Candidatus Scalindua japonica: one gene and its partner. The protein of the gene in region 1 binds, or shares a complex with, the protein of each later gene. Links are inferred from orthologs where the notes say so. Each region holds a gene or a part of one and is shown on either strand. Other genes may lie near its edges.

Region 1 (16,267 bases):
CCTCTCCGGTCACCTTTCTTGACCTCGCATCAACAAACGTCACGCTATGTCCCGACTGATTACAGAGGGCCAACTGACCTCCATCAGGCGAAACTGCTACGTGGAATGGGGATGGATGCTCTGTCCTTACCCTTGTGCCCTGTATAAAGCCAGCACCAGCACTTTGAACCAGCGCCAAGCTTAGTATTCCCGCACTCAGGAATCCCAATATCCAAGCCTTTTTCTTCATTCTTCACCTCCAAAAACATAAAATTATAAAATTACTACATTAAAAATCTGGTTCATGCGGACATGTACCAGACATTTTACAAACAGTTTCAAGTTCTTCACCACAATCTTCACACTTACCAAATGTAAGCAAATGCTCAGCATACTCTTTTTTATGATCGATCTCATGGCCTGCACCTGGCTCGCCATACTCTTTGCCACACTTCTTACAACCAAAATTTAATTTTGCCCTGATTGCAGTACCTGTCAAATCATCATTGCAAACTTCACAAAATCCGATATTAAATGCGTAGCAAGCCTTAGAATTCTCGCATTTGTCATTAACGCAATTATATCTTGTCCTGATACATGACCAGGATTTCACCATCTTATGTTTAGCAACTTCTTCACCAGCCTTATGTTCTTTGCTATTCCAGATGTATTTCAGGTTACCACATTCACTCCAGGTAAATATCTCCTTACATTCTGTACACCAATACAAAAGCTCGTTAACTTTCTTCGGACAAGGCCCGCCCTTTTCAGCAGAAGCAACTGTAAACTGCCCACCTATCAGCGCAAACATTGACACAAGTATAGCCAGACACAAAATCTTTCCAAAACTTCCTTTTAATGTACTCAAATCTTCACCCCCTTTCAAATTTCGTTTTCCATAATATATTGAACAACACTATTGAATCAATGTGAAAACATGCACATAGCGTGCCATAATACCATCCCACTAAAACAAACTACATAAGCCAATAAACCGCAGAAGCTTGTTACAAAATCATTTGTGACTATACCAATAATACGTATTAAAAAGTGGCTGAATTCTACCAAATCATTACTTCAATCTGTCAGCAAACTACCAAAGAAAAGATTGAATGTCAAATTATTTATTATCAGTTATTAGCATATTTTTCAAGCCGATATCTAAATGTTCCTCTGCTAAGCCCCAACAATTTAGCCGCCTTAGTTTTATTATTCTTGCTTTTTTTCAATGCCTGCAAAACCAGATGTTTTTCCAACTCGTCTATTGAAATACCCTCTGGCGGCAAATCAATATTCATCATCTGACATGACTTATCCTTACTATGCCCACAACTTGAAATAGACTCCTTAACTAACGAAACAGGAAGATGATCCTCTGTAATAATATCCCCCTTACACAATATAACAGCCCTTTCAATACAATTCCTCAGCTCCCTTACATTACCGTCCCATTTGCTAGAAATCAATAGGTTTTCAACATTCTTAGACATCCGAAGAGACAACTTGCCCATCTTCTCAGAAAACTGAGAGACAAAGCTCCGCGCCAACTGTAAAACATCCTCAGGTCTTTCCCTGAGGGGTGGCATCTCTATGGGAAACACATTTAATCTATAGTATAAGTCTTCCCTGAATTGACCATTTTTAACATATTCTTCAAGATTTTTATTGCTGGCACAAATTATCCTTACATCTACTTTTATAGTTTCTGATCCGCCCAGCCTTTCTAATTCACGCTCTTCTATCAATCTCAGTACCTTGGCCTGCACAATAGGGTTCATCTCCGAGATTTCATCAAGAAACAACGTCCCACTATTAGCCAGTTCAAATCGTCCCTTTTTGCATTGCTCTGCACCAGTAAATGCGCCCTTTTCAAAACCGAATAACTCGCTTTCCAGCAATGTTTCAGGTAACGCGGCACAGTTAATCGATATCAACGGGCCACCTTTCCTCAAACTATTAAAGTGAATTGCCCGGGCTACCAGCTCTTTCCCGGTGCCACTTTCTCCGCAAATAAACACAGTTGAATCAGTCCGGGAAACGTCTCCTGCAAGCAAAAGAACCTCCAGTATTTTTGGCGAATTACCTATAATATTGCCGAAATTGTAATGAGATTCCAACTCTTTACGAAGATATCTGTTTTCCATAGCAAGAGATCTCATTTTAAGCGCTTTATCAACAGCAACAGACAGAGATTCACCTTCAAACGGCCTTACAATATAATCAAACGCACCCTCTTTCATCGATTCTACAGCTGTCTCAATGGAATCATCTCCAGTAACAACAATCACAGGCAGCTCAGTATCCATAGACTTAATCTGTTTAAGAAATTCCAGCCTGCCCATCTTTGGCACTCTCAGGTCTGTAATAATTAAATGAAGTTTTTCACGCTCAACAAAATCCACAATAGAAGTCAGGTCTTGCGCTTTAACAATCTCGATATTTTCGAGCTCATCAAATATAACCTTTATATTGCGAATCGTACGCTCTTCGTCATCTGTTATTAACACCCTACTAATCACCCAGAATCATCCTCAAAAAAAAGAAGGAAAACAGCATTCTATATTATCAAAAAGCAAATATACTAAATATATCAAAATGGAGGTTTTTAGTTAATTCCACAAAAAGATATGCCAGAGAACATACTACGGATGACAGCATAAACCCTACCATCAGCAACCCAACAGCAAGAAGCGGAACTCCCATTAACCTGGAAACAAATTTTGCACCGGCAGAAGATGCCGGAACCCTCAGACTCTCTAACTGACCCTCTTCCTTCATTCTTTCATAATAAGCACCTCTTTCATGCTTAACATGCGCCTCATCAATTTTACCGGTAAACATTGCCTCATCTGTTGGAATATTTTCAGGAAGCATGTGTGTATGCAGGAAATGAATTGAAAAGATAAAACCTGCCGCCAGCAACGCTTCGTATCTATGAGCAACCAGTGCTATACTTGGGATATCAACATATGTCGCAATGCTGGCAGGCACCAGATTCGCTGTTTGCACAGGAAACCAGAGAGCAAAACCCGTAACCGCCATAACCAACGTACCCCACATTAGCGAAAGATATTCAAATTTTTCCCAATAAATATATCTTTCAAACTTCGGCCTTTTCGCCAGCCTGAAAAACCACAAGATATCTCCCAATATATGCAACACATCCTTTGGTTGTATCAAAAGAGAGTCCGGCCCCCAGAAGATACCCTTATCCTTCCTTATTAATGTCTCAAAGGCAAGATATGCAAAATGAAGAAATGCCGCAAAAAAAGTAATAAGCGCACATATCCTATGAATATTACCAGCCGTAGGATAACCTCCCATCAGGCCGTACAACCATTGAGCCCATGCGTAATCCTTAAACACCAACGGCATACCTGTCAGCACTAACCCAAAAAAGCTTATTATTGTTAGCGTATGGCCAAATCTATGAAATTTACCAAATCGCATTAACGTTGTAGTGCTATTAGCCATGATCAGCACCCCCCTCCTTTCGATCGTCTAGTATTGATGCCAGCCACGAGAAAAGCATATGAGTACCAAACTGTATAAACGTTACCACTAAAAGACCCACATAAGCCAGAAATAGCACGGTTAGTAATGTCTGCGGGCTCTTCACGATTGCTTTGATTTCCCCGGGGTCCTTCCTGATGTTCTTAAGAGCTACCAATGCAGACTTATAATATCCAATATCTTTGTATCCAGGATGCGCGACATGCTTAACAAAACTGTCCCCAGCCCCAGGATGACACTTACCACACGTCTCCTTTGCATTCTCCGGTCCTAATGTAGACTCCGGGTCTGACGAATTAAGTATGGTATGCTGCCCGTGACAATCGACACATGTTGCTATATCTGTGCCCAAATGCCCCATTGCAGTAACTTGACCGTGGAGGTTATTGCGATATGATCTATAATAACTCTCGTGGCATCCTCCGCATTTTTCTATAGTGTCTCCCCTATGCTCCAGATTATCAGCCCGAGGAGTATTCATCTTAGACTTTTGACCTGTATGACAATACTTACAGGTAGGCAGCTGAACTCCTTTTTCCTGCATTAAACTCGCATGACTACCCTCAAGAAATGTTGCAGCAGGGTCATCATGACAGAACGTCACACAATCCACCGGTTTCAAATTAGGATAATGTTCCCCTTCTGTATCCTCTAAATCTGCATGACAGTCGATACAGTAGAAATCCTCACCACCGTGAGCTGATGCATGGTATTCTTTTTCATCAACAACCATTGATACAAATTCTACTTCACCGGTTACGTGATCCACCCTTACCTTAGAATCTACCGCCGATGGATCTGTATGGCACTCCATACAGTCACTATTTTCTTGAGCAAAAGCGTTATTTATTGATGAAATTGAAGATATGAAAACAAGACATGAAACGAAACATATTAATACAACAAGCTTACGAATTTTACTATCTTTAGATACCCTTAACGTTGACTTTGACAATGATACCACTTTATGATTTCCTCCTCTTATGTTTAAAGAAAGATAGTACTTATATTGTGGGCGAACTCTAACTTCAGCAGCATATCCTAACAGCAGGCCCCACATTCAATCTCCCCTCTCCCAGAAAGAGAGAGAGGGGAGCAGAAAAACACTTGTTAATGTCGCTATTTATAAAAAAGCTACGAATGTGAAGCTTTAATTTACAAACCATTTACAAAAGCAAAACACGAGACAATAATTATTTAGCATTAGGTGGCTTTGTCTTAAACCATGGATCCTGTTCCAAATAACCCTTCCACTTCTTTTTATCCGCTTTAGGCGCAACGTCATCTATAGCGTCATGGTCTCTGTGATCATCCCGTTTAATGTAATTTTTAGTGAACAACCTATCCTGACCTTCACTATTTTTCTTACCTTCGCACTTAGGACATTTATTTTTAGCATCAGGAGTATCCCAGTGGCACTGCAGGCATTGTTCTTGTATTGTTTTAGTGTTGATTCCCGCAACAATCATCCCTGCATCATATTGAGCCTTCCTGGCAGCCATAGGATCATTTTTCAACAGATCCTTGAAGGCATCCTTACCCTTGTTCATGTAATTTTTCTTTACTTTAATGTAACCTTCACCAGGGCCGTGACACGCTTCGCAACCAACATTTTCAATAAAATCCTTACTACCCTGCTTTGACTTGCCTTTCTTAATCTTCATTCCCAACCCGGTAGCGTGACATTTCAGACACTCAGGATTACTCTTATCTTCGTCAGTTTCCAACCTTTGGAAGGTGTTGTAATGCTGATTTTTCATCTTCTTATACTCTTCACCTTCAAAGCAACCTTTAGACATATGGCACTTGCAACCTGAGTTACTCATGAACTTCCACTTCTGTTTTTTTCCTGCAAAGCCCTGGCCACTACAAACGATCACAAGTGACAATGTAATAGCTGCGGACATCAGAAAAAATCTACTTAAATTTCGGCCAAACATATTGTAACCCCCTTCTCAATATCTTAAATTATGCTGTAATAATTAATACTCTTGCCATGACAATTAACACTTAAAACCACATAACACATAAAGGCAAGAAGTGTGGAATTTTATCAAGACCATTTTAGTGTGTCAAGAAAAAACTATTAGATACATTTTATAAAGAACCCAGTCAAAAAGCAAATTTTATAAATACTTTTTATCGATAGATAATGACACACTCAAGACGCTATAAATAACAATCTTTTTTTAGTCCTACAGTGTTTAAAACACTAATAAATCATTGCTAAATCCATGTATTAATTAGACACCAAACCTATTCATTAATCTTCTTTGAACAGGTTTAGCAAGTATTTTCCAAATTCCTATTTCTCATCTATGAGATTTTCAACAAAATGTGTATCAACATCGCCAGTTGCAAACCTTGAATCTGAAATAACCTTTAAGTGAAGAGGTATCGTCGTCTTAATTCCTTCAATCCTGTATTCACTTAACGCCCTCTTCATACAGGCAATAGCCTCTTCCCTTTCTTTTTGATGAACTATCAATTTGCCTAATAATGAATCATAATACGGTGGCACCTCGTATCCGGCATAAACGTGTGAGTCAACCCTGACACCCTTACCCCCAGGGACACTGCACATTGTAATTTTACCGGCATATGGCCTAAACCCATTATCAGGGTCTTCCGCATTTATCCTGCACTCTATTGCAACCCCTTCGCTTTTTATCTTCTTCTGCCGCAAGTTTAATCTCTCGCCATAGGCAATCCTGATTTGCTCTTTAACCAAATCGATCCCAGTAATCATTTCCGTCACTGGATGTTCAACTTGAAGCCTGGTGTTCATTTCAATGAAATAAAATTTTCCCTCCGAGTCAACCAGGAATTCCACTGTCCCAACATTTGTATAACTAACTGCTTTTGCAAGCTTTATGGCAGATTTACATATATCTTCACGCAATTGATCTGCTAAATTTGGCGATGGAGCCTGCTCCACTAACTTCTGATGCCTTCTTTGAATTGAGCAATCCCTCTCTCCCAGATGCACTACATTACCATATTTATCAGCAACTATCTGGACTTCAATATGCCGCGAAGGCTCTATGTATTTCTCAATATAAATAGAAGAGTCGTTAAAAGCCACTTTAGCTTCACGCTGTGCAACCGCAAGAGCATTGACCAGACTGATATCATTATGAGCAACCCTCATACCTCGGCCACCGCCACCGAATGAAGCTTTTATCAAAACAGGATAGCCAATTTTGTGTGCTACCTCCAGAGCCTGCTGCTGGTCGTTTATAGTAGAGTCACTACCTGGAATTACAGGTATCTTATTCTCAATTGCTATATTCCTTGCAAGGGTTTTATCACCCATTTTATTCATTACCCCTGAATTCGGTCCAATAAATACAATATTAGACGATTCACAAACTTCAGCAAAGTGACTATTTTCAGCCAAAAAGCCGTATCCCGGATGTATAGCCTCTATATCCGTGATCTCTGCAGCACTTATAATACTTGGAATATTTAAATAACTTTCTGCAGATTCCCCAGGACCGATACAAACATGCGCATCCGCAGATTGCAGATACAAGGCATCTTTATCAGCCTTTGAGTAAACGGCAACCGTTTCAATACCAAGTTCTTTACAGGTTCTTATTATCCGTAAAGCTATTTCACCCCTATTTGCGACCAATATCCTGGAAAACATAAGCTATGCAAAACCCTCCTGATTTCCACCTTCTTCATAGTAGAATATAAAATCTATAATTTTATTTTGGTTAATTTTTTTATCAACGCAAAGCCAAATTATGAGAAAAACTCGCACTTGATTATACCAGCGCGACCCATAAAAATATTATTATTGTTACTATCGCACATTACGATGCAAGGCAAACTCAGAGGTTTGACCGCACTCAAGAAATCGCAAGACAACACAAACGGTAAAGTAAGCCGGAGTCATACAACACAATCCTTCACCCGCCAAGTCAATCTCTTGTCATTTTATACAGTTAAAAAAGATTGCCCTAAGTACAACTAGTTTTCTTCTCCAGATGGCTCAACACTAAAAAGAGGCTGTCCATATTCAACAGCAGTGCCATTTTCCACCAGGATCTCAACAATTTTTCCTTTTGTCTCTGCTTTAACTTCGTTCATGATCTTCATCGCCTCAACGATACAAACAACGGTCTCTTCTCCAACTTCATCTCCAATATCTACATAAGGTCCGGCACCAGGAGCACTAGTGTAAAATGTTCCAACCATTGGAGCTACGACCTCAGAAGTATTTGATTCATCCTGTGATGTTAGATATTTAGTTGCACCTTCCTGCAATGAAGATTTAACATCAGGCAATTGAATACTCGTTTGTATAGAATCCATGCTGTTCCTTTTTAAACGTATCTTGGTTGCCTCTTCCTCAACCTCCATTTCAGCAAGACCATTTTCATTCATCAACGAAATTAATTTTTTTACTTTTTCAATTAGTTCCATTTATCAATTCTCTTTATTTTCTATGATAGCAAAGGCCCTATCCACTGCTTCCTTCGCATTTTCACACCTTATAACACTGTCCCTATAAACCAGTTCTTCGAAGGCAGACATTCTACCAGATAACTGTTCTAAATTCCAAGTCTGAATCCCAATTACAGGTTTCTTTTTTATAAGAGCATAACTGATCTCGGTAAGAGTGCCTAATCTGCCACTTACCGCAATTATAGCATCCCCGGAATATGCAACCAGAACATTCCTCGCAAAACCCAAACCTGTCGGTAACGCAATATCGATAAAAGGATTTGCACTGCCAGGATCTTCATCCGGCAAAATCCCAATCGTAAGGCCACCTATTTCTTTAGCACCTTTAGCCGCTTCAGCCATCACTCCACCCAGACCGCCACATATCAGAACCGCACCTCGACTTGCTATCTCCCGTCCCACTTCGTTCGCAATTTTAGAAATTTGAGGACTTAACAAATCATCACCACTACCACTTCCTATCACGGATATACAAATTTTTTTTGACATTATTTATTTGCAATTTTATCTTCCAGCATCACAAAATCGATATCAGCAAGAAGTTCCAGACAAAAACCAATTTCCACATTACTCTCTCCAAGTACCTTTGCAAGCCTTACCGCTTCTTCCTGAGTCAAGCCAATTGTTACCGCTGGCAACAACTTTCTCCTATTCACTACTAGCATATTTTTCTCCTTTGCACAAGCAGGAAGCACAATTGAAAAACCCTTATCACGTTTACCTAGCTCTTCAAGCGCTTTTTCATGTTCAGCTATTGAGTCACGGAACGAACCTTTCTTTTTATAAGATACAGACAAATCATTATGTATATTCCCATAAGCAGGATCAATACTTGCCAACTCCTCCCATGTATAAATCGCCTTATCAAGATCATCCTTAAAGTAAAATGCCAATCCAAGGTTATATAGCCCTTCCAGATAATCCGGATTAATCCGTCTTAACTTCCAAAATAGTGAAATAGCCTTATCATATTGCCCCTTCTGAATGTGAATAAGCCCAAGATTATTTAGAGCAGAAACGTTATCAGGTTGAATGCCAAGAACTTTTTTATACTTATAAATTGCCTTATTAATCAGCCCCCAGTTTTTGTAAGCAAGACCTAAACTAACAAGGGTATCTATATCATCAGGGTTTGATGTTAAAATTTGCTTGAATTCGCTGATTGCTTCTCTATACATCTTATTTTCAGAGTAAACAATACCGAGATTATAGCGAGTGTCCAACATGTCCGGATTTATTTCAAGAGCCTTTCTCCAGACAGAAACCGACTCGTAAAACATCCCCTTTTTATCATAAGCGTTCCCAAGGTTAAAATAAGCATCTATAAAGTCAGGATCAATCTCAATTGCATTTTTCCATGCAGTTATAGCATCATCAAACAGACCCTTATCAAATAAAATTGAACCTATATTATTGTAAGCATCAGAATATTTATTGTTTATCTTAATCGCATCTCTATACGATGCAAGTGCGGCATCCAACATATTCTTGTCATAATAAGCATTTCCCAGAATATAGCAGGCCCCTGCATGGTCACGACGTAATATCAAAGTATTTTTTAATTCTTTGATTGCATTATCCAATTCACCGATATTCATAAATACAATACCAAGTAAATAGTGAATTTCCGGATCATCAGGGTCAACTTTTACTCCATATTTGAATACATCTTTCGCCTCAGTGTACATACCCTGTCTAGTATATGCTACCCCAATATTAAAATAGACATCAATATCAGAAGGAGTAAGTTCTAAAACCTTTTCCCAGGAAGAGATAGCTTTCATCAACAACCCTTTTTCCTCGTAGACATTCCCAAGGTTATAGTATGCTTCTACAAATGCCGGATTAACTAAGACAGCTTTTTCCCATGCTAAAATAGCATCATCTATATTACCTTTCTCGTAATGAGAAATGCCAAGATTATAATAATAACTATGGCCATCAGCACTAAAAAGAATGTTTTTTGGAAGAACAAAAAATAAAAAAATAACCAATATCTGAACTATGCGTTTTGTTTTCATTGTTACCACTATCTTAATTTGTGCTTTTTATCCTGATTGTCTTAGTCTAATACTAGAAAAAGAAATGACTTACTACAAATCATGGCCTACGTATAGCTATAAACCAATACGTTGTAGTTTTTCAGTGTGGGATGTATTTGTCCGGTCTCTAAATAAAAAATCTGCATATTATAAAAGACCTGTGAAACAACTCTTATATCAAATTAGAAAAAAAACTCAATATAAATTTTTACAGAAATTGCTGTTACCAGTATTGTAAGTACCACAAATTAAAGCTTTTCCATCTCTATCAAACAAAACCATATTGATTAAAAAGTTGGTTTAAAGCCCTCGGCTAACCTTGAAAATACCCATGCAGCGCAGCTAGGGTTCTGAATATAACCAAAAAGCATATCTCATTCTAAACCAATACCTATAATCAAACTTCATGTTACTAAGTTATTTAACAAACGTTTAGCTGCCAAGGTTTATCCACACACTTTTTACCTGTGTATACAACTCTAAAGCATGAACACCCAGCTCTCTACCAAAACCACTCTGTTTAAAGCCACCAAAAGGCGATGCAGCATCAAAAGCATTATAAGTATTGATCCATATTGTACCAGCCTTCAAATCTCTGGCGAGCCTGTGTGCCTTTTTTATATCCTTTGTCCAGACAGCAGCAGCCAGGCCGAATATCGATAGATTACTCTGCCTTACCATTTCATCAATATCATCAAAACTGATTGTCGAAACAACTGGTCCGAAAATTTCTTCTCTCGCTATCTTCATATTGTTATCAACCGCGTCAAAGATAGTAGGCTTAATAAAATACCCTCTTTCACCACATCGTTCACCGCCTGTTACCAGTTTTGCTCCCTCCTGTTTTCCAGCATCGATATAACCTAATATCTTATCAAACTGTTCTTTAGAAACCTGCGCGCCCATCTGAGTGTCGGCATCTACCGGGTCACCAACACGCATACCAGCAGTTTTATCTGATAACTTTTCTACAAATTCATCATGAATACTCTTTTCGATAAACAATCGGGAACCGGCACAACAAACTTCACCCTGATTAAAGAATATACCGGTCATAGCGCCGGCAACGGCACTATCAATATCGGAATCTGCAAATACAATATTTGGAGACTTTCCACCTAACTCCAGTGAAATTCGTTTCAAATTCTTTGATGCAGCCCGCATTATGATTTGTCCAGTAGCATTTTCACCAGTAAAAGCAATCTTATCAACATCCATATGCTCAGCAAGGGCCGCTCCTGCCGTAGGACCATAACCTGGCACAATATTCAGAACTCCATCCGGCAATCCTGCCTCCTGGCAAATCTCACCTAGCCTCAATACAGTTAATGGCGTCTGTTCAGCAGGCTTAAAAACCACTGTGTTGCCACAGGCCAGAGCGGGCGCTATCTTCCAGGCAGCCATTAGAAGGGGGAAGTTCCATGGTACTATCTGTCCCACAACACCAACAGGTTCTCTCGTGGTATAATTAAAGTACTCTCCTCTCACCGGAATTGTCTCACCATGGATTTTGTCAGCCCATCCCGCATAATACAACAAACAGTCAATCACAAGTGGGAGATCAGCATTCGTTGTTTCACTGATTGGCTTACCATTGTCCATAGTTTCAAGCAGGGCCAATTCATCCTTATTCTTTTCTATCAATTCCATGATTTTTAACAAAATCTTACCTCTTTCACGTGCATCCATTTTTTTCCATGGCCCTTTTTCAAAGGCCTTACGAGCAGCGGAAACAGCTAGATCAATATCTGCCTTATCTCCCTCGGCAACAGATGTTAATACCTCTTCCGTTGCGGGATTTAAGACATCAAAAGTTTTACCTGAAACAGAATCTACCCATTTGCCATTAATAAACAATTTTCCAGGTTTTATTTGTATATCCTCTTTTGAAACCATATTATTCACCCTCTCAATTAATTAGTCACACTATACTTTAGCGGAAACATTCTTACCTGACGGATTATTTGACAGTCAGATTTTGATCTATCCAACTTGTCATTTTCAAAATAAAAGCGGAAACCTCTTATCGCACTATACCAGCGCCATTGTATATAGTCAAATATGTCATAGAATATGAAAAATTTCCAGATTATTTTAATAACATTATCAGTAAACACGGAAGGAGAAACTCGTTGAACTTATCTACTGAGGAGTCGGCCTGAGAAAAGTAAAGAATTATGAGTATAAAAGAGAAAACATCAAAGCGTTATAACAGGCAAACGATTATCGTAAAGAACACCTCGCCTTACAACAACAAAAAAAATACGAGAAAAATCAACACACCACCTAGAAAGTATTGCGAAATATCTTTAACGGTATTTCTGGTCTTTACCCCTAAAACTTTTCTATGTTCCGCTATAACTCCCTCAAAAATACCCTTAAGCTCATCTCCAGTCGCATCATGGATATATCTACCACCGGTTACATCCGCAATTTCCTGTAATAATTCAGGATCAGGCCTTGTCATAATCGTATTATCCTCTATATCAAGCTCGTAACCAATTGTATGTCCATTTTTGTCCTTTTTAGGGATTGGAGAATACTCCTGCAGGTCTCCAATTCCTATCAAATAAACCGAGATATCCTTCCTCTCCATAAGCATCTTTACCGCTTCCGCCACCTGGCTTCTAACTGCCAACTGCTCCTCTCCGTCAGTAAGAAAGATAATTACCTTCTCTCTCTCCTCCTTGCTGAACGACTCAATTGCAACAAGTAGAGCATTTCCAACATTTGTACCGTACGGGACAAAACGCGCGTAGTTCTCATTAATCATACGCAAAATTCTCAAATAAATGCTATCATAATCTGTTGTCAGATAAGGAAGCATGGAAAATGCCCGTCCTGCAAATACTACCAGACCCAAATAATCATTCTCAAGGCCCTTAATCAAGTTTTCCATCTCAATTTTTGCCCTTTGCAGTCTGTTAGGTTTTACATCCTCCGCCAGCATACTCAGTGACACATCCAGAACAAAGACAATCTCCATACCCTCCTTCTCAAAATACTCTTCAGTAGTCTGCCACTTCGGCCCAACCAGGACCATACACAGACCGCAAAATGAGGCGCTGATCATTAAACCTTTGGTGATATTGCAGGTTGTATTCGGTATCCTGCTGAATCTCTGTAAAATATCTAGCCCGCCAAAACTCTTCAACCAACTCCTCTTCCTCCCCATGGAATAGAGATAGGCAAGAAAGATAAGCACCACGCCAGGGAGTATGTAAACTAAATATTGTTGTTGTGAAAAGAATAGCATTTTTAAGAGTAATATTTTATGGTGAATTAGTGCTATTGTCGAATAATGATAGAATGTATCTCGTTCTAGAGAATTCCAGAAATTTAGTCCTCTCGAAAGCGAGGTCTGTCCTCACCACCTGATCTTCTGTTCTCCACTATGTCTGTATTTATTACCCCACGGAATGAGCTTCAAAGACTGGATCCTCTCCTCTCTCTCCTGTTTGACCTGAGAAAACAGTGTTGAGAGTTGTTTTTGCCCCAGCCGCATTCTTTCAAGGTTCTTTTTCGCCTCAAAATCGTCAGGATCTATCCCGAGCACCTTTGAATACTCTTCCGCCGCCGTAATAAAATCCATATTTGTTGCTATTATATTCGCCCTGTTATATATGGCATTTTCTTTAATTGCTTCGTTATCTGTTCTGGCAGCCTGCTTGAACTCTACCCCCGCACTTTTAGTGTCACCCATCAGCATCAAAACTACACCGGTATTGTACGCAACATATGAATCTTCTCTATCAAGATATTTAGAAAGTCTGTATAATACCGACCCTCTTACCTCTTCCAGAGTATCAAGCGCTTTATTATATCTTCCCATTTCTACGTCTTTTTTCACATCCTCAGCAAGTCTGCACTGACTCAAGTAGCCCCGCCCACAGGTAATCAATACTATTGCCATGACTAGAAGTGATATTTTAATAATGTTGATTCTGTTCATTGATATATTTTCCTGATTTCACCAAACATCCTTTAATTTGCCTCTCTTGCTGAATATCGTAACTTTAATATTACGACCCATTTCTTTTTTCGCCAGTTGTACCAATTCGCACCTGCGCACAAACCATTTATCAATGACATTCTAAACAAAATACGTAGTCCCCGTTTTCCAAACAGGCCTCATATATAAGTCCGTTTGGGAGACAGACTATACATACTTACCGTCAGTCTTATTACGGAATCTTCAACCATATACTTTCTATTACTATCATCCCTAACAGGAAGCATATACTTATCGCCGTTGGAACAAGGAAGAGATCTTTCTTCTTTACAACAGTTTGCATTATTATCTTTTCCTTTTCTATTTTGTCAATCTCTGAATAAAACCTTTCAACCTCCTCATAGTTCTCCGCTTCAAACAATTTCCCACCTGTTGATTCAACACCCTTCCTTAACGATGCCGTTCTTTCAGCAGCTTGTTCATGCTCTACACCTGTCTCAGCAGAGGCAGGCACGGAGACTACGTGTACTTTTACCCCGAGCCTCTTAATAAAACGAAGAGGCCTTGTCGGGTTTATACCCACATTATATATGCCGTCTGTAAACAGGATTATAACCTTGTTTTTCATCGAGCCTCTTCCCTGTACCATTTTCACAAAATCCAGAGCATACTTACCAAGCCCTTCATCCCTGTTAATACTTTTTCTCAATTTTTTGATTTCAAAAACCTGCCCCATGTCCCTTTCAATAAGTGCAAGAATTGAAGTAAAAAGTCCCTCTCCGATAGCTGTCCTCACACCAACATGATGAGGTTTGATCCTGTCTAACGACTTCTCCAGCAACTCTGTTTCCCAGGTAGGAAGCACTACAACTACCGCGTCAGTTCCGTACATGGTAATCCCTATCATATCATGGCTTCTTTTCCTTATAAAATCTTTTGAAATGTCTCTGACTTTTTCCATAGCCTCACCGGTCATACTGAACGAAGTATCTATAGACAGTATTATTTCACGTCCCTGGTATGTGACTTCTGCTTCATGATAGCTGGATTGGGGCCTCGCAAATGCAAGTGCTGCAAATAATACGGTAATGAAGCAGAGTATTTTTGGCAATCGTCTCACATAAGTCTTAACGCTTTTAGTCTCTTCTATATGCCTTGTGCTTGAATAGCCTAAATATTTTCCTTCTCTTCTTAAAAAAATCAAGACAATAAAAGGAATCAATACCAGTAGAAAAATAGGATTTCCCAGATTCATGTTTTATATGTTCTGTAATATGATAACATTAGATTTTTTGGTCTTCCTCCATCACATTTCAATCTGAGTGAGGGACGACCAAAGAATCTTTCAAACGTTGTCTATAACAAATATTCAAATTGTAAAATTTACTAAAGGCAAATACACAAATTAATAATAGATGCCACAAAATGAATTATCTAATAATACCCCCGCCTTCTCGACTCTTTCAGAATCTCCGGCACTTCATCCATAGCCTGCTTAATTACATCTCTATTGACCTCACCAAATATAACGGAGTCAAATGATTTAAGTACATTGTCCGCGGTATCAACTATTTCATCCGCCAACTTTTTATCCCTGATTATAGCAATTAGTTCATCTGTAGTTACAGAGCGCACTACATTTCCGGGCATCTCTTTTAACGCGCCCATAAACCCCCTCAATGTACAATCAACCATTACAACAGACCGCCTCAAATCATCATCTTCCGCACCAATGTCAAAACTGTTAATCAGTGTTTCAATCCTCTCTGCATACGCAAGAGGAGACATAGCAATCCTTTCTCTAAGAATCGCGGACATCCTGTATGCAAGCTTCTTGATTTCATTTGCCCCAAGTGCAATTATGATAACAACCCCGATAATTACCGGCAGGTGGCTTCTTAAGAATTTATCCTTCCGTGAATAAACTAGTGGCCCCTTTGACCCTTCAAGTGGCACATCAATTCTTTTTAATAAGCTATTAATTAAAACAGGTATTGCCGGAGCGCCTACTCTTTGAGTTACAGGAATCTTTGCATCCTCTTCCTCAAAAACATCTACTTCACCCTTGTTAAAATACAATACGGGTATTGAAGGAATTTCAAAATTCTCTTCTTTATCCGGTAAATCGTAAATCGAGAGCTCATATTCTATAGTGGTCTTTCTCAGCTTTCCTTCCGCTTCCTCATTGATCCTGAAATCTATTAATTTAAACGGACTGAGATTAAGTTCCCTCATATTCTCTTTAAGTATCTGTATATACTTTTCATGCCAGACCGTAAGTGTATATTTAAGTGTATCTCCAATG
Region 2 (16,314 bases), on another replicon or contig:
AGATTGAAGATATTGCTGGTGTTTCAAAGGACGTTAATGAGATGGCTTTTTACGGCAAGATGGGTGAGGCATCAGTAGCCAAAGATACAACGTCCGGTCACTGGGAGATTATGGGTGTTATAACAGACAGACCTTTTCCAACCTACCCCAGTGGATTTCCGGAAGAGGTGATTGAACAATTTTCCAAATCTATTGGCCGATCTATATTGGGTAATAAAACGGCATCGGGAACAGAAATAATAGAGGAGTTGGGCGCTGAACATATTGAAACAGGTTTTCCAATTGTATATACATCTGCTGATAGTGTTTTCCAGATAGCTGCGTGCGAGGATATCATATCGGTAGAATCTTTATATGAAATATGTAATTGTGCTCGAGACATACTAAAAGGTGAGCATAATATCGGTCGGGTTATTGCCAGGCCATTTATAGAAGAAAACGGAACTTATACACGGACAGAGAGGCGCAGAGACTTTTCATTGCCGCCTTCAGAAGATACGGTGTTGGATAAGGTCGCAATAAGCGGGTATGAAGTAGTGGGTGTTGGTAAGATCGGTGATATCTTCGCGCATAGGGGACTGACAAGGGAAATACACGCATATAACAATCAAGAGGGTATGCAGAAGACAATAGGATGTGTTAAGGAGAATTTTAAGGGTATCATTTTTACGAATTTGATAGACTTCGATATGAAATATGGCCATAGGAATGATCCGAAAGGTTATGCAGGTGCTCTGGAGGAATTTGATCAGCGTTTGCCGGAGCTTATTGATACATTAAAACCTGATGACATTCTCATTATTACCGCTGACCACGGATGTGATCCTACTATGCCAGGTACAGATCATTCTCGTGAGTATGTTCCTCTGCTGGTTTATGGAAAGAAATTAAATAAGCCTCACTCACTCGGTATTCGTACATCATTTACGGATGTTGGTGCCACTATCTCAGAGATATTACTTAAGCAGAAACTCGATAATGGAAAAAGTTTTTTTGCTGAATTGATAAACAGTTAAGTCTTATGCAGGGCCGTAGGAACCGCAAAGAGAGGCTGTATTTTTTCACCACCCCCCCTTTTTTTTGCAATAAAATTAAGTTTTAGGCCATTTTTTTCTCTGTGTTTTACTTCTACGGTTAAAAAGATTTTGTTGAGCTAAAATGAAGAAAAATTTAAAATATCATTTTGTGGGGATTGGTGGAATTGGTATGAGTGCGCTAGCGCAGATTACTAAATCGCAGGGTCATTTTGTAGGCGGTTCTGACAGAAGAAATGATAAAAAGCAGACCCCGGAAGTTTTTCATAAACTGGAATCTCAGGGCATTAAACTTTCTCCACAGGACGGAACGGGTGTTGATAATGAGACCGACTTTATTGTTATTTCCAGTGCGGTAGAAGAAGATAACCCTGATCTGCAAGTTGCGAAGCAGGAGAATATTCAAATCATCAGAAGATCTGATTTGCTTAGCAGCCTTTTCAACAATAAAAAACACGGAATTGCCATAGGAGGCAGCAATGGAAAGACTACGGTTTGCGGAATGACATCGTGGATACTTGACAGTGCCGGTCATGATCCAACAGTTGTTGGTGGAGGGTATGTAAAAAACGTTGTTACAGATAAGTTATTAGGTAACTCCAGGTTTGGCAATTCAGAAACTATTATCATTGAGGCAGATGAGAGTGACGGCAGCCTGATCAAGTATATTCCAAAGATTTCAGTTATTACAAATATATCCAAAGACCACAAGACTGTAGAAGAACTTGGGGATCTATTCAGTAAGTTTGCTGAAAACACATCTGATACCGTGATAATTAACGAAAACTGTGCTCATCAAATAAAAATTAACAATAACTCTAAAAAAGTCCTCAAGTTTGGTGAAGATAGTGTATCAGATATCATTGCTTCTGAAATTTCCTGCAACGCTTTTGGTTCAAGATTTAAGATAAAAGAGAGTGATTTTGAGATAAATATTCCGGGTCTATATAACGTTCATAACGCACTTGCCGCTATTGCCGCAGCACAGGCAGAGGGTGTCTCGGATACAGAGATAAAGCAAGCATTGAAAACGTTTAAAGGCACTAAAAGAAGAATGGACGTTGTTGGTGAGAAAAACGGAATAAAAGTCATAGATGATTATGCGCATAACCCGAAAAAAGTTCAGGCGGCAATTGATGCCGTAAGGCTAATCAGTGAACGTTTAATAATAGTGTTTCAACCGCATGGTTATGGTCCAACAGAATTTATGAAAGAAGAACTAATCGCTGCCTTTGCCGGAAAGTTATTACCGACCGATGTATTGTTTATGCCGGAAATTTTTTATGCGGGTGGAACGGCAAATAAAAAAATATCTTCGAGCGATATTATCAAAGAGTTGAAAAAAAGAGGTAAAAACGCATTTTTTGTTCCAGATAGAGAGGACATTGTAACTGAAGTTGAGAAGAGAGCAACTCAAAACAATTGCGTAATTGTTATGGGAGCAAGAGATGATTCACTCACGGACTTTTGTCACGCTATTCTTAGAGCGTTATAGGAATATAATTTAGATTATAATTGACAGTATCAGGTATGAAGCACAAAAGCGTACCTCATAAATTATTTTATTTTTACCAGATCAAAAGGAAACTCTAACTCATTTCCATCCGGAGACGTAATTAACAATTTTAATGTAGAGTTCTGGTTTATGTTTTCAACCGGAAATTTATATACACATCCAGCCACAAATGCCGGTTCTTCCGGGTAAAAGCGACTAGGCTCTGCGTAATCCGGAAAATATGAAAACATCGGATAAATCGGTTTATCTTCAGAATAGAGAATAGCATTATAGCCTTTTGCAAATTCCATGTATTCACCAAAAACGGATACGACAAAAGTCAGGCTATCTTTAAAATGTAATGCCCTTAATATCTCCCCTTCAGATAGTTCACGTTTTTCAACCGTTGCTTTCTTTGCTTTAAAAGCGACATTGTGATAAGGTGTCCACAATGTGGCCCAATCATCCTTATCATCAAGATGAACAACCCATGGCTTGGCAAAATTTGTAGGGCTCAACAGTTTATTTTTTTTCCCATATTCAATTGCTTCATTTATCTGTTCAGGTGTTAAATCAAGAGATATGCTATAGGCGGTTTTGCCAATCAGACATACCGTAGTAATAAAAGCTAATAAAAGAGTTCTTTTTAACATTAATTGTTCCTCCGTATTAAAATCCTTTTTCCTTTTTTATCTCTTCGTAGGCATTATTAATTATCTGAAACTTATCACTGGCAAGCCTGGTAAATTCATCTCCCAGGTGCGAGACTCTATCCGGATGATACTGTTTGGAGAGATGTCTGTACGATTTTTTAATATCTTCCATTGAAGAGTTTCTGGTAACATTTAGAATTCGGTAGTGTTTGTCGTTATCACTGCAAAATTCTGCTCGTATCTCGAACGCATCGTCTGCATTAATCTCTACAAAACTGATAATATCGTTTATCATCCTCTCTTCGTTTGGATGCAATACCTTATCGGCAAACGCAACCAGATAGACAATCCGCAATAAAGAGAGCCTCTCTTCATAACTGGAATACTGTTTGAATTCGTAGCTTACTGCCCGTAGATCCAAGTCTACTCGAGAAGTCTGGTTTATTAAATTTCTGATAAAACTTAGGTCTTCTCCCTGAAACCCAAAACTTACAAACGCCCTTTCAATAACATTGATTTCCTGTGTACTTACACGTCCATCCGCTTTGGCAATCGATACAAGTATTCCAACTAAATGTGTTATGAAATTTAAGGACTTTTCCTGATTGCTTGAGGGCATTCCTATGGGTGTTTGTTTTAGAGACTTATCAAAAAAATCTCCTGTCATTGTGCCGAGGATTGCCCCAAAAGGGCCGCCAAAAAGAAATCCCAGGCCCGCACCAATTGCTTTACCTTTCCATTTCAAAGTCAATGTCCTTTCAAGCTATTCAGCCGTATCTCCCATTACCTGTTTTTCTGGATATGGGTTTTTTCTAAATCTTTCTGTATCTGTTTTTCTTTAATCCTGTCCTGCGCAATTTCTATGTTAAATTTTGCTTCCAGTTTACTGGGGTCGAGCACCAGGACTTCTTCCCATTTTGCTATTGCTTTTTCAAAGTTCTCTTCTCTATATAGATGAATTGCTTTGTTCAGCAGCTCTTCGACAAGAGATGATTTACGTTGTTCTTGTGTTTCTTTTATCAGACTTTTTCTGCTTTGTTGTGTATTATTATTTTCTGTTTTAATTTTTGTGACGGTATCAACAGTGTTTTCTGTTCGTGCCACGGTCTCACTTGTTGCTTCCAGTATTTCCAGTTTTGCCTTGAGGTTGCTATTCTCTGATCCAATTTCAGCCAGACGTTTATTGATTTTTTCAAGTGAAAGTTTTGTTTTTTCCAGTTCTTTTTTTAATCGATTTCGCGTGGTGTTATTCGATACCTGTGCTTTTTCGAGAGTAGACTGTTTATCCTTTATTTGTGAGTATTCTTCATTTAACTGTTTCTTAACAGCTTCCAGCTCACTGAATTTTTTCTTTAATTCATAATTTTCCGTTGTCAGGCTTCCAAGGCTATAAGATAAAGTTGCCACTTTTTCTTCCAGCACATCCATTCTTTCCTCTTTATTTTTATTATTTCTGTTTTTGTTGCTTTCATCTTTGTCTTTTCTTAAAAAATTTTTATTTAATTGGAAACATCCTGAGTTAAATAATCCGGCAAAAATAACAAGAATTGTAAATATGTACAGGTATTTAGAGTTTTTTTTGTTCACAGCATCCCCCCTAATGATCATGTGGTTTTTATGTCCTGGAGTTTTAGAATTGCTATTTGTGAGATTGCCAGTTCTTCAATTTTTCTGGTTTGGTGTAAAATGTGCTCCCAGTCTTTTGTTGTTCCTGTTGCAAACCCCTTTTTCAACCTGCTTTCCAGCTTTTTCAGGTCGGTTTCTAATAACTTAAGCCTGCTTTTTATATCTTCCATTATTATAATGATCTAAATACAAAGGTGGGATACCGAAAAAAACTACAAGTTAATTCTACTTAACATCCAACCGATGTCAAATATTTTCTACTCTTGACTTGCTTAACCAGGAGGGATATAGTTTTGTCATGTTGCAATTAAGAAAACAGGTTGCTGGTGTTATCAGAGATTTCAATCTTTTCAATGATAAGGACAGAATCATATTAGGTGTTTCCGGTGGACCGGATTCTGTTGCGTTGTTGAGCCTTATTTATAATGTAAGGCGTGTAAATCCTCCTTATTCTACAATTTTCATCGCACATTTGAACCATTCACTCAGGGGTAGAGAATCAGATGGAGATGGACAGTTTGTAAGTTCTCTTGCGGATAAATACAAAATACAACTCATTGCAGAAAAAAGGGACGTTAGAGAAATAGCGCGGGAGCGTAAGATGTCACTGGAAGAAACTGCACGGGATGTGAGATATAAGTTCTTTGAGAATGCGGCAAAAAGTGTGGGTGCTAATGTTATTGCGGTTGGTCACAATGCCGATGACAATGCCGAAACAATTTTGCATAGAATAATCCGGGGTACCGGTATTACAGGCGTAAGTGGAATAAGACCAAAACGAAAACTTACACCCACTTCAACCATTAACCTTGTTCGTCCCCTGCTGTTTACATGCCGTAAAGATATTATTGCTTATCTGGAGGAAAAAAATATTACTTACAGGGTTGATTCGACAAATATAGAAAAAGATAAATTAAGAAATAAGATCAGACTGGAACTTATTCCGCACCTTGAAAAAAATTATAATCCAAAGATAAAAAAGTCCCTGGTTACGTTAGGTGAAACGGCAATACAAAATTGTGATTACCTGGAAAAAGAAACAAATGTTTTATTCAAAAGCGTATTAATAAATAGAGAGGCGAAAACAGAGACACATATAGATAAAATAGTATTGGATATAAATAAATTAAAAGAGTCATCTCAGATTTTGCAACAGATGATTGTTAAAGAGGTAATCATCCGGTTAAACATTCCTCTCAAGAAGATAGGCAACAAAAACTATAAAAATATTCTAAACCTTCTTAATTCTAAAAAAACAGAGATAAACCATATGATTAAGGAGTACCTGAATATCAGGAGAGAGGAAAATGAGTTGTGCTTTTCCAGAAATAAATTTTATGTGGAAGAACGACCTGTTTTAAGCGAAACTGAAATAAAAATTCCGGGAGAAACAGAGCTTGTTGATATGAATTATCAGGTAAAAACAGAGATCAGGGAGATCAAAAATAATTTCCTGGAAGAGTTCAAACAAAAGAAAACAAGCAAAGAAGAAGCTGTTGATTTTGATAAGGTCAGTATGCCGCTCACAGTCAGGACGAGAAGGCAGGGAGATAAGTTTTGGCCGTTAGGTTCTCAGGGGGTTAAGAAAATAAAAGATTTTTTTATAGATAATAAAGTTCCTGTGATGGACCGGGATGCTATCCCGTTAGTAACGATGAACGGACAGCCAGTGTGGATAGTGGGGTTTCGTATTGATGATCGTATTCGGGTTTCGGAGGAAACAACAAAATTATTAATGATGAAGTTTGAGGAGAGAACGACTCATATATAAGTGCTTATATTCGTATGGTTTTTGATAAACCCATGAACATACGCGGCATAAAGAAGAAGATCAAAACGATATCAGACGTTCTTTCTTATGGAAGCCGGATTAAGTAGTAGACCAATAGGAATTCCTTGATGATGGCATAGTTCTTAAATATTATTGGGAGAGTTCTGGTATTTTTACATAACCAGCTCCCGGATGGAGGTAAAACAAATATGAAAAAGTATTTACTATATTTCTTAATAACATCACTAGCTCTTCTTTCTGGCCGGGTGACACAAGCAGAGGAAGCAAATCCACAAAAAATAACCTTGCGTTCATCCTACATGAATTTATCTGTTTCTGAAGTACAGTCAATGCCAAATCTTTATATACGAAAATTTGATGAGTGGGGATTTTACGGACACAGCACAATCATTCACCGCTACGAGAAAAAGTCGATAAAAGGAGACAATGTGGTAATAGATCATACAACGGGGCTTATGTGGCTCCAGTCGGGTTCAAAAGAGTATATGCAGTGGGTTGCAGCAAAAGCATGGATAAGGAATTTGAATACCCGAAAGTATGGAGGCTATAACGACTGGAGATTCCCTACTATAGAGGAAGCAGCATCACTGCTTGAACCTGGCAAGACGAATGCCCTCCATATAGATCCAATCTTTGACAAGGAACAGTGGGGTATCTGGTCCGGTGATAAACGAGGCAGTAGCACCTGGAGTGTCTACTTCAGCCTTGGTAACGTACGCTGGCGCTACAAAAACCGATATGTTCGTCCGGTCCGTTCACTCAATTGATATTCAGCAGACGGTTATTCTTGATTTTGAAAAATACTTGTGTTGGCATCAGGCAAGTTGGACATGTATCAATGTATAGATTGTTGTTTATGTGTTATCTTACTATTTATAATCTCGGTTCTTCAGATTAAAAAAAGGGTAAAAGAAAAAACCCACCATTAAGGTGGGTTTTTAAATGCTCCTCGGGTAGGTATCCTACGCTCTTGACCTTCGGAGTACCTTTGGATCAACTCTTTTTTTTACTGCCAGTTCTAATTAAAGTCTTTAGTCTGTTTTTCTGCCCTTGGTAATATCTTTTGCTAAAGCAACAGAAACTAGCCTTTTATATGCAAATGCTTTTCCCGAACCAGACTTCAAATATTTTTCAAAATTTTTCGACTGTTTCTCTGTTTCGAAAGCACCATACCACACTAATTCCCAAGGCAAATGTGGCTTAGTGCTCTTCACCTTTCCTTCGTTATGTAATTTTATTCTGGCTTTTAAATTTTTTGTAGAGCCAGAATAAAAGATGTGAGACTTTAAGCTTAATAGAATATAACAATAATGCATGTTGTTTAATTTATTAGCAAAAGCCGGTACTACCGTTATTGGGAAATGTCAGCTACAGAATGGCAATAGCCACTCTGTAGCTTTAGCGAAAGATGGCTCCTCGGGTAGGATTCGAACCTACAGCCTAGTGGTTAACAGCCACCCACTCTACCATTGAGCTACCGAGGAATTTATTTGTCATTAGATTATTATAAGCAGAATATTACAACATTATAACATGAAAATCAACAATTACAATTTAACTACTGCTGTTACAATTACAATAATCCAGAATTTTTGAAATTTCCGACTTTAATCGGTCGCGTCCAGCAATTATGTCGATAAATCCATGCTTAAGCATCGATTCTGCAGATTGAAATCCTTTGGGAAGCGTTTTTCTGATCGTCTCTTTAATAACTCTTGGGCCAGCAAATCCCACAAGAGCACCGGGTTCTGCGATTATAATGTCTCCTTGCGAAGCAAAGCTTGCCATGACACCTCCTAATGTCGGATCAGTAAGCACAGAGATAAAAAGTAATCCCGCATCTTGAAGCCTGGCGATAGCGGCACATGTCTTTGCCATTTGCATAAGAGAAAATGCGCCTTCATGCATTCTTGCTCCTCCTCCGGAACCGGAGACTATGATAAGTGGCAATTTCAGTTTCAATGCCATTTCTGCTGCTCTCGCAATTTTTTCTCCTACTACTGACCCCATACTCCCCATTATAAAGCTTGAATCCGTAACACAAAAAATAACATCCTTTCCATCAATAGTGCCCTTCCCAACCGTTGCGGCTTCATTTAACATTGTTTTTTTCTGTTCACTTATAACACGATCTTTATATTTTATACGGTCCTTAAATTTCAAGGGATCAGCAGGCACCATATCATTCCAGTATTCTTCAAAACTGTCTTTATCCAGTGTGATATCTATTCGCTCTTTTGTTGTGATCCTGAAGTGATGATTACATTCCGGACAAACATTATGTTTCTCTTCCACCTTTTTTTTATAAACTACGCTTTTACACCCATCGCACCTTTGCCATAATCCGTCAGGTATATTTTTTTTCTTTCTAAAGAACAATTATTTATCTCCCACAACATTTCTATTAAAACGTTTGTATTTCCGGCTAAAGAGAGCCTCCGCTTTTCATAAACTGATAAGAGTTCTCATTTGCTTCTTTACGGAGGGCTTCTATTGCGTCTTTATAGTCATCCTTACCAAATATAGAGGTTGCAGCGGCGAAAACATTTGCACCGGCAGATGCCGCATCAGCAATAGTTTCCGGTTTTATACCGCCATCCACCTCAATATCAAGATTTTCAGGAGCAATTTCCCTCAATTTTTTAATTTTTTCACATACATATTTCTTGAATGCCTGACCTGAAAACCCCGGATATACTGTCATTACAAGAAGCATGTCTATCGCTCCAAGTAGTTTTTCAACAACCTGTCCCTGGGTATCAGGGTTAATGGCAATTCCTGCTTTTAGTCCCCTGTTTTTAATTAAATTGATAACACTCAAAGGATCATCTGTTGCCTCGATATGAAAAGTCAAGATATCATCCTTGTCTGTCTTCTGTGTAAACGACTCCACATATTTATCCGGATTCTCAATCATGAGATGGATGTCCAGGGGAACGTTGGTAATTTTTTTTATTCCTTCAACGATAAATGGCCCCATTGTAATATTTGGTACAAAATGACCATCCATAACATCTATATGAATTAAGTCAACACCAGCCTGTTCTACCCTCTTAATTTCATTACCCAGCTGAGTTGAATCGGCAGAAAGTATTGACGCAGATATTTTTATTTGCATATTAAAACATTAGTTCCTTTCGCTCGCTAATTCATGACTCTTTCTTATCTGTCAGCGCCGCTATTCCAGGCAACTCTTTGCCTTCTAATAGCTCCAGGAAGGCGCCGCCACCGGTGGATATAAATGATACTTTGTATGATTCTCCCATTCTGTGAAACGCAAGGTCCGTATCTCCTCCCCCTACAATGGTCAACGCATAAGCAGTTACAACTGCCTCCACCATTGCATACGTGCCCCTACTGAATGCGTCAATTTCAAATGCCCCCATGGGGCCATTCCATAGTATAGTCTTTGCATTTTGCATGGCTTCAGAAAAAAGCTTTGTGCTTGCAGGCCCGATATCGAGAGCAAACCAGTCATCCGGAACTTCCTGGAAAGTAACCAGCTTAGTCTCCGCATTACCGTCAAATTTTTCTGCAGCCACAAAGTCCACCGGCAAATATATTTTGACACCTCTCTCCTTGGCAAGTTGATTTATCATGAGGACCTTCACTGCGACATTTTCATCTATCGTTGCCTTGCCAACACCATATCCATGAACCGCAAGGAAAGGAAATGCCATTGCACCACCGATAATTATTTTATCAACCTTTTTTACCAGATTTTCTATTATTTTTATCTTGTCCGTAACCTTTGCTCCTCCAACTATAGCAACTACCGGCCTCGACGGAGCATTGACTGCCTTCTCAAAATAATCTATCTCTCTTTTCACAAGAAAACCTGCCGCCGACTGTGGCACTTCCTTATTCATACCAACCATTGAGGCATGCGATCTGTGACAATTTCCAAATGCATCCTGTACCATCACATCACATAAACTTGCCAATTCTTTGGCAAACTCAGGATCATTTTCCCGTTCTCCTTTATGAAAACGGAGGTTTTCAAGCAGCAAGATGTCTTCAGGCTGCATCGCATCTGCCAGCTTTCTAACATCAGGACCAATGCAATCTTTTGCCAGGGTCACTTCCTTATTGAGAAGCCTGGTAAGCCTTTTAGCGACCGGCTTTAAACTGTATTCCAGTGAGACCTTTCCTCCTGGTCTGCCAAGATGAGAAGCGAGAATTATTTTTGCTCCTTCATCAAGTAAATAATTAATGGTTGGCAAAGTGGCCCTTATCCTGGCATCATCGCTAATATTCCCCTGCTCGTCAAAGGGAACATTATAATCCACTCGTACAAATACCTTCTTGCCTTTCAGGTCAAGTTCGTTAATAAAAAGTTTGTTCATTTGACAGGATCCCCTTTAAGCCTTTGTGATAAGTTTCACAAGATCAACCATACGGTTTGAATAACCCCATTCGTTATCGTACCAGCCTATTACTTTTATCAAATTACCACCAATTACACATGTAGACATGGCATCCAGGATACATGAATGTTCATTGCCTATTATGTCAGAAGAGACAATGGGGTCTTCGCAGTATTCCAATATACCATTCAATTTGCTGTCTGCCGCTGCTTTTAAAGCGCTGTTAACCTCTTCTATACTTACATTCCTTTTCACGATTGCCACTAAATCAGTTACTGAACCATTAGCAACAGGCACCCGCATTGCCATACCGTCAAGCTTTCCCTTAAGTGTCGGAATGACCTCGCCAATGGCTTTGGCAGCGCCGGTGGTCGTTGGAATAATGTTAATGGCCGCGGCCCTCGCCCTTCTCAAATCCTTGTGCATCATATCTGCAACATTCTGGTCATTCGTATAAGCGTGGATGGTCGTCACAAGGCCTTTTTCTAATTGAAAGTTGTCATTAATTACTTTTACGAGGGGAGCAAGACAATTTGTAGTGCAAGAGGCATTGGAAACAATTTTATGTTCTGTACGAAGGTCATTTTCATTTATCCCCATAACTATCGTAGCGTCAAGCTGGTCTTTTGAGGGTGCGGATAAGATTACTTTTTTTGCTCCAGCCTCAAGATGTTTTACACAATCTGCCCTCTTTGTAAATATTCCCGTAGATTCTATCGCTATATCAACTTCTAAGCGTTTCCATGGAAGGTTGGCAGGGTCTTTCTCCTTTGTCAGTGTTACCTCTTTTCCCTTTACAACTATCGTATCTTCTTTTGCCTCAATATCACCGTTAAATTTTCCATGGACTGAATCATATTTCAAAAGCAGAGATAACGTCCTGGCGTCAGCTAAATCATTTATGGCAACCACATCAATATCTTCCCTCTCTGCAATTACTCTAAATACATTACGACCTATTCTACCAAAACCATTTATTCCTACTTTTATTGCCATTATTTAAATTCCTTTCAATCCAATATAATAGATAGTTTTACTTCATAATTCAAAGCCAATTTATTCTCTAGATTAGAAAATTCATAAAATTCCAGCAGGTTGTGGCTTTATTGAGATGCCTTATTTGAAAAGCAGTTTTACCCTGCTTTCAGAAGGGATTTTCCAATTAATGTAAAATGCTTCGACTGCTTTTTCAAAATAATAAGTATTCTATAAATTGAGGAAATACTTATGGATATGAGTACAACAAAGAGGTAAAATTCTAACACACTGCTATAATTTGTCAAGAGTTTTTACCCTATGACAAAGGCAGGAAAAACAATGGTTTATAACCAAGAACACCTATTGACTATGAGGAGTTTATAAACAACAACCTTATTGAATTGAATGCGAAATGCTTTTATAATTGGACCTTTATTATGGAAAAACTTTCAAATCTGCAAATTATTATGAAGCAATATGCGGTAGTAGTCTTCTTTCTTGTTTCAAGCTGTGCCGCAATAGAGAAGGTTTCAGAGGTTGATATTAACGAAAATTTTCCTCATGATGAGATTCAAAAAATAGCGGTAATTATGTTCCAAACAAACGTAGATCATGAAGAAAAATCCTTGTTTTTTTCAAACACCTCCATATCTCCAAATGCAGGGACGGTTCTTGCAAGCATGATTGCAAGAGAACTGGTAAAATTGGATAGATATGTTGTTGTTAATAGAAAGGCTGTGGAGGAAGACCTGGAATCAAAAAATCTTAAAATAGAAGATTTTTTACTCACGCAAAGCTATTTGGACCTGGGAAAACAATTGGGTGTTGATGCCATTGTCATTGGCAGAGTTGAGGGTTTTGGTGTTTCCTACAAGACAAAAACTTCCGGGATATTCTTATCGCCATTAGTGACAAAAGTCTCATTTACGGTAAAATGTGTGGATGTAACTACAAATGAAACAATTTGGGCTGTTAAGATTAAGGGAAGCTCTATAGACGACAATGAAAGGGTTTTGTCGTCTAGGCTTATATCAGAAACTTTTGAAACGCTTAAGATAAAATTAAACTAATAAATCCGCCAGGCTATTCTATCCGTCGAGGCCAATGTAAATTACCATTGAATTCTCTCAATAAAAAACCATACCTTCTTGTACAAAAAACTATAAACGGTTTGTCTACAACAAACTGACATTTTTCCGGCAATTTGTTTACTATATATTGTAAATATAATTAATAAACATACAAAATATTGTATTTTTTTTCTTGACAACCGACGCCACGTCTGTTAGACAATGCGAATAGATTTAAAGTAATTTGATGTAACTTGAATAGATTTAATCGATTTTACGAAAGGCAAGACATGAGTAACTGTTTACAGATATATTATAACGAAAAAAGGGACGAAAACATCAAAGAGATGATTCAGGAGTTAAGAAAAGCAGAAGACTCTCCGTATTATAGGAGAAGATCGGATAGCGAAGTCGCACTGATGGTATTGAGCAGGGCACTCAAAAGTGAAGTTAAAAAATTCAAACTATACAATAAGATGATATTGGGAGGAAAAGATAATAAAAAATAAAAAATTAGTAATTTTCCAGTACGGTATTTTTTACAGAAAAGAAACTAGATGAGTACGGGGGTAAATGTGGCCGGAGCCTTCATCTCCGTTACTTCAAGCCTCACCCTCCCGTGTGCTGTCACAGCGTAATCGGGCTTTGCCGTACTCACCTGACGGGGGTCTTACTCCTTTCCCCCTCGTCGCCCGACGGCAGAAGGGCTTTCTCGTCACAGAGATCGCCCTTTTTGCCGTCTTAAAAGTGTTGTATTTGGTGGCTTTTTCTCTTCTGATATAGGCAAAAGTTAGATACGGAATAATCAATAACAAGGGAAATTTATCTAAAACTCAAATCAGGAGGCAAAAGAAATTGGCAAAAAAACGATCAGTACACCAAAGGTAAAGCTACCTGCTAAAAAAGCCGCGGAACCAAATCTCTTCTTTTTTATTTATCCGAAAACTCTTCTCATCAGGAAGAACATTCCCCCCTTTTTCTTGTTATTGATCTTCTATTTCTGAATAAATCAGATAATATATCATGTTTTATAATATGTCAATCCTATTATCAAAATGACCAGACAAACGGTATTAATCACAGGTGCCAGTGGTTTTATTGGAACAGCATTGATTGCTCGACTGCGTAATAAATATTACATTGTTGGCCTTGACAAAAAACTATATAACAATCGAGATAGCAATGTGTTATGGTATAAAGTTGATATTTCAGACAAGAGATGTCTTGGTGAATTTTTCAATGAAATAAAAGCAAAGATTTCAGGAAAAATCGATTATGTGTTTCATCTGGCAGCATATTATGACATGTCAAACAAAGAAAACAGGCGGTATCATGAAACTAATGAAAACGGGACCAGGTACTTACTGGACAATTTAATACATTTCAATGTGAAAAACTTTATTTTTACGAGTAGCACGGTCGTGTTTAAACCTGTTATAGGTAATGAGAAACTAAATGAAGGTTCAAATTTAAGTACATTCATGCATTATGGAAATTCAAAAATTTCAGGAGAAAAAATAGTTTCTGAATACAGGGAAAAGATACAATCGACAATCTTCAGACTTTCGGGAGTATATTCTCAGGATTGCAGATCTATACCGCTTGCCAACCAAATTGTTTTTATCTGGAATAGAAGTTTTGGTTATAGAATTCTGCCGGGAAGGGGAGATGGCGGTATATCTTACGTGCATATTGAAGATGTACTCGACGCCTTTGAGAAATCGATGTTAATGGCCCAAGAAATACCTTCCGGTTCGATAATGATTTTGTCTGAAGAATACCTTCTCTCAAATAATGAGCTTTGCGACCTTATATCCCGTGAGATTTATGGAAAACATTTAAATTTAATACATCTCCCAATATGGATTGTGTGGTTTTGTATAATTATTGTTAGTAATTTTTATTTATTAACAGGAAAAAGATATTTTTTTAAACCGTGGATGTTAAAATTGACAGACAAAAAATATCAATTTAATATTGAAAAAGCCAAACAAACATTAAATTGGCAACCCAGATTTCAGATGAAGACTTATATGGCAAAAATAATTAATAATCTCAAGGGTAACCCAGACAGGTGGAACACAATTAACAAGATAAAATAAAGACCTTCTGCTGATACGTTCAACACGCCCATTTTTGTTTGCGCCATAAAATACATTGGTGTATATTTAATTTAATAGTAATTTTATCATCCTTACAAATTAAAAAGGATGCTTTCCTGATTGGAGAAATGTATATGAAGAAACTGCTTATTATAATATCTATTTTTACATTAACATTCTTTTGTTCTGTTACTGTTGGCTTTGCAGATATCTTAAAGGATATGGCAAAATTTCAACAATCTTTAGGTGACTGGGTTGGACAAATTGACGAATTGAATAACAGAATCTCTAGTCTGGAAAGTGATAAAGCTGCCAGCGAAAAACAAACAGCAGAACTTAACCAGGGTTTGGCTAATATAGAAAATCTATTAAGCGACATGGATAAGAAAGTTGACAGAGTTGCGAATATGAGTTCGCTGGAGGGGGTAAAAGAGATCGTAAAATCATTTGAAGGGACATTGAATGTTTTTAAAAAAAGGTTTTCCAACTTGGCGAAAAGATTAGAGGACCAGGAAGTTAAAACTGCTGTACTTGAAAGGATGTATAAGACGGCAAATAAACCATTAGACATGCTGGTGCAGGCTCTAGATGAACAGAAAAGAATTATTGACAACCTGGGTGAAAAGCTGAAAGATCAGGAAAATATAATCATCTCTATGAAAGAAACACTACAGAAACAAACATCACCCGATGAAACCTATTTAAAGAGTATTGAAGAGATGAATACCAGATTAAATAAACTCGAAACCGGGTATGTAGTTGTTCAAAAGAAAGAGTTAAAAACTGAAACGGGGAAACATTCTTCAGAGCCAGACACTCACCATGGAAGCACTAAGGGCGAACCCCTTGCTGACTCAAGCGACCATCATGTGGAATCAGGGGCTGATACTCATGCTGCTCCAGATACTCACCAAAAGAAACCCGGAGATGCGCATGCAGTCGCTTCAGAACCACACCATGAAATACCTAAAACGCAGAAGCATGTTTCTGCCCCAGCCGCGCATCACGAAGAACCGAAAGCACATGCAAAAAAAACAGACCTTATAGACATAGGAGAAGGACTATTTGTAAAAAATATAAAATTTGAACCATTTGGTTCCTCGTCTCAGATAAAAGGGAAAATTGTGAATAAGTCTGACAGGGACTATGGGATGATGGATGTTAAAATTCAAACTTTTGATAAAGAAAGTCTCCCTT

What was found.
Region 2: the proteins of accC (region 1) and accD are in contact, whole or in part, in a solved structure (PDB 8UXZ), measured with the Escherichia coli proteins. The link is inferred for Candidatus Scalindua japonica from one-to-one orthologs.

Annotation. Positions count from the first base shown.
Region 1 is NZ_BAOS01000045.1:26,580-42,846, reverse strand. Bases 4,972-7,801 are described here. They hold accC (acetyl-CoA carboxylase biotin carboxylase subunit), read right to left. Parts: upstream 7,145-7,801; coding sequence 5,798-7,144; downstream 4,972-5,797. Other genes in these bases: accB (acetyl-CoA carboxylase biotin carboxyl carrier protein), read right to left, coding at 7,471-7,801; SCALIN_RS20345 (multiheme c-type cytochrome), read right to left, coding at 4,972-5,432. Also shown: hzsBC (hydrazine synthase subunit beta-gamma fusion subunit), read right to left, coding at 1-229; SCALIN_RS20365 (hypothetical protein), read right to left, coding at 269-847; SCALIN_RS20360 (sigma-54-dependent transcriptional regulator), read right to left, coding at 1,110-2,486; SCALIN_RS20355 (formate dehydrogenase subunit gamma), read right to left, coding at 2,545-3,453; SCALIN_RS20350 (hypothetical protein), read right to left, coding at 3,446-4,552; more of SCALIN_RS20345, read right to left, coding at 4,686-4,971; more of accB, read right to left, coding at 7,802-7,926; SCALIN_RS20330 (TIGR00725 family protein), read right to left, coding at 7,930-8,457; SCALIN_RS20325 (tetratricopeptide repeat protein), read right to left, coding at 8,457-9,989; SCALIN_RS20315 (aldehyde dehydrogenase family protein), read right to left, coding at 10,443-11,906; SCALIN_RS20310 (VWA domain-containing protein), read right to left, coding at 12,256-13,164; SCALIN_RS23250 (hypothetical protein), read right to left, coding at 13,378-13,962; SCALIN_RS20300 (vWA domain-containing protein), read right to left, coding at 14,195-15,217; SCALIN_RS20295 (hypothetical protein), read right to left, coding at 15,397-16,267. UniProt on the Escherichia coli protein: This protein is a component of the acetyl coenzyme A carboxylase complex; first, biotin carboxylase catalyzes the carboxylation of the carrier protein and then the transcarboxylase transfers the carboxyl group to form malonyl-CoA.
Region 2 is NZ_BAOS01000027.1:83,935-100,248, forward strand. Bases 7,068-9,944 are described here. They hold accD (acetyl-CoA carboxylase, carboxyltransferase subunit beta), read right to left. Parts: upstream 8,980-9,944; coding sequence 8,155-8,979; downstream 7,068-8,154. Other genes in these bases: SCALIN_RS13865 (Lcl C-terminal domain-containing protein), read left to right, coding at 7,068-7,367; SCALIN_RS13870 (GIY-YIG nuclease family protein), read right to left, coding at 7,632-7,916; rpe (ribulose-phosphate 3-epimerase), read right to left, coding at 9,026-9,718; SCALIN_RS13890 (phosphoglycerate kinase), read right to left, coding at 9,750-9,944. Outside these bases: SCALIN_RS13830 (phosphopentomutase), read left to right, coding at 1-1,016; murC (UDP-N-acetylmuramate--L-alanine ligase), read left to right, coding at 1,159-2,529; SCALIN_RS13840 (hypothetical protein), read right to left, coding at 2,592-3,182; SCALIN_RS13845 (TerB family tellurite resistance protein), read right to left, coding at 3,199-3,927; SCALIN_RS13850 (coiled-coil domain-containing protein), read right to left, coding at 3,966-4,769; SCALIN_RS13855 (hypothetical protein), read right to left, coding at 4,787-4,978; tRNA lysidine(34) synthetase TilS, read left to right, coding at 5,107-6,579; more of SCALIN_RS13865, read left to right, coding at 6,789-7,067; more of SCALIN_RS13890, read right to left, coding at 9,945-10,946; gap (type I glyceraldehyde-3-phosphate dehydrogenase), read right to left, coding at 10,962-11,963; SCALIN_RS13900 (CsgG/HfaB family protein), read left to right, coding at 12,383-13,015; SCALIN_RS13905 (hypothetical protein), read left to right, coding at 13,306-13,524; SCALIN_RS13910 (NAD-dependent epimerase/dehydratase family protein), read left to right, coding at 14,071-15,117; SCALIN_RS13915 (hypothetical protein), read left to right, coding at 15,252-16,314.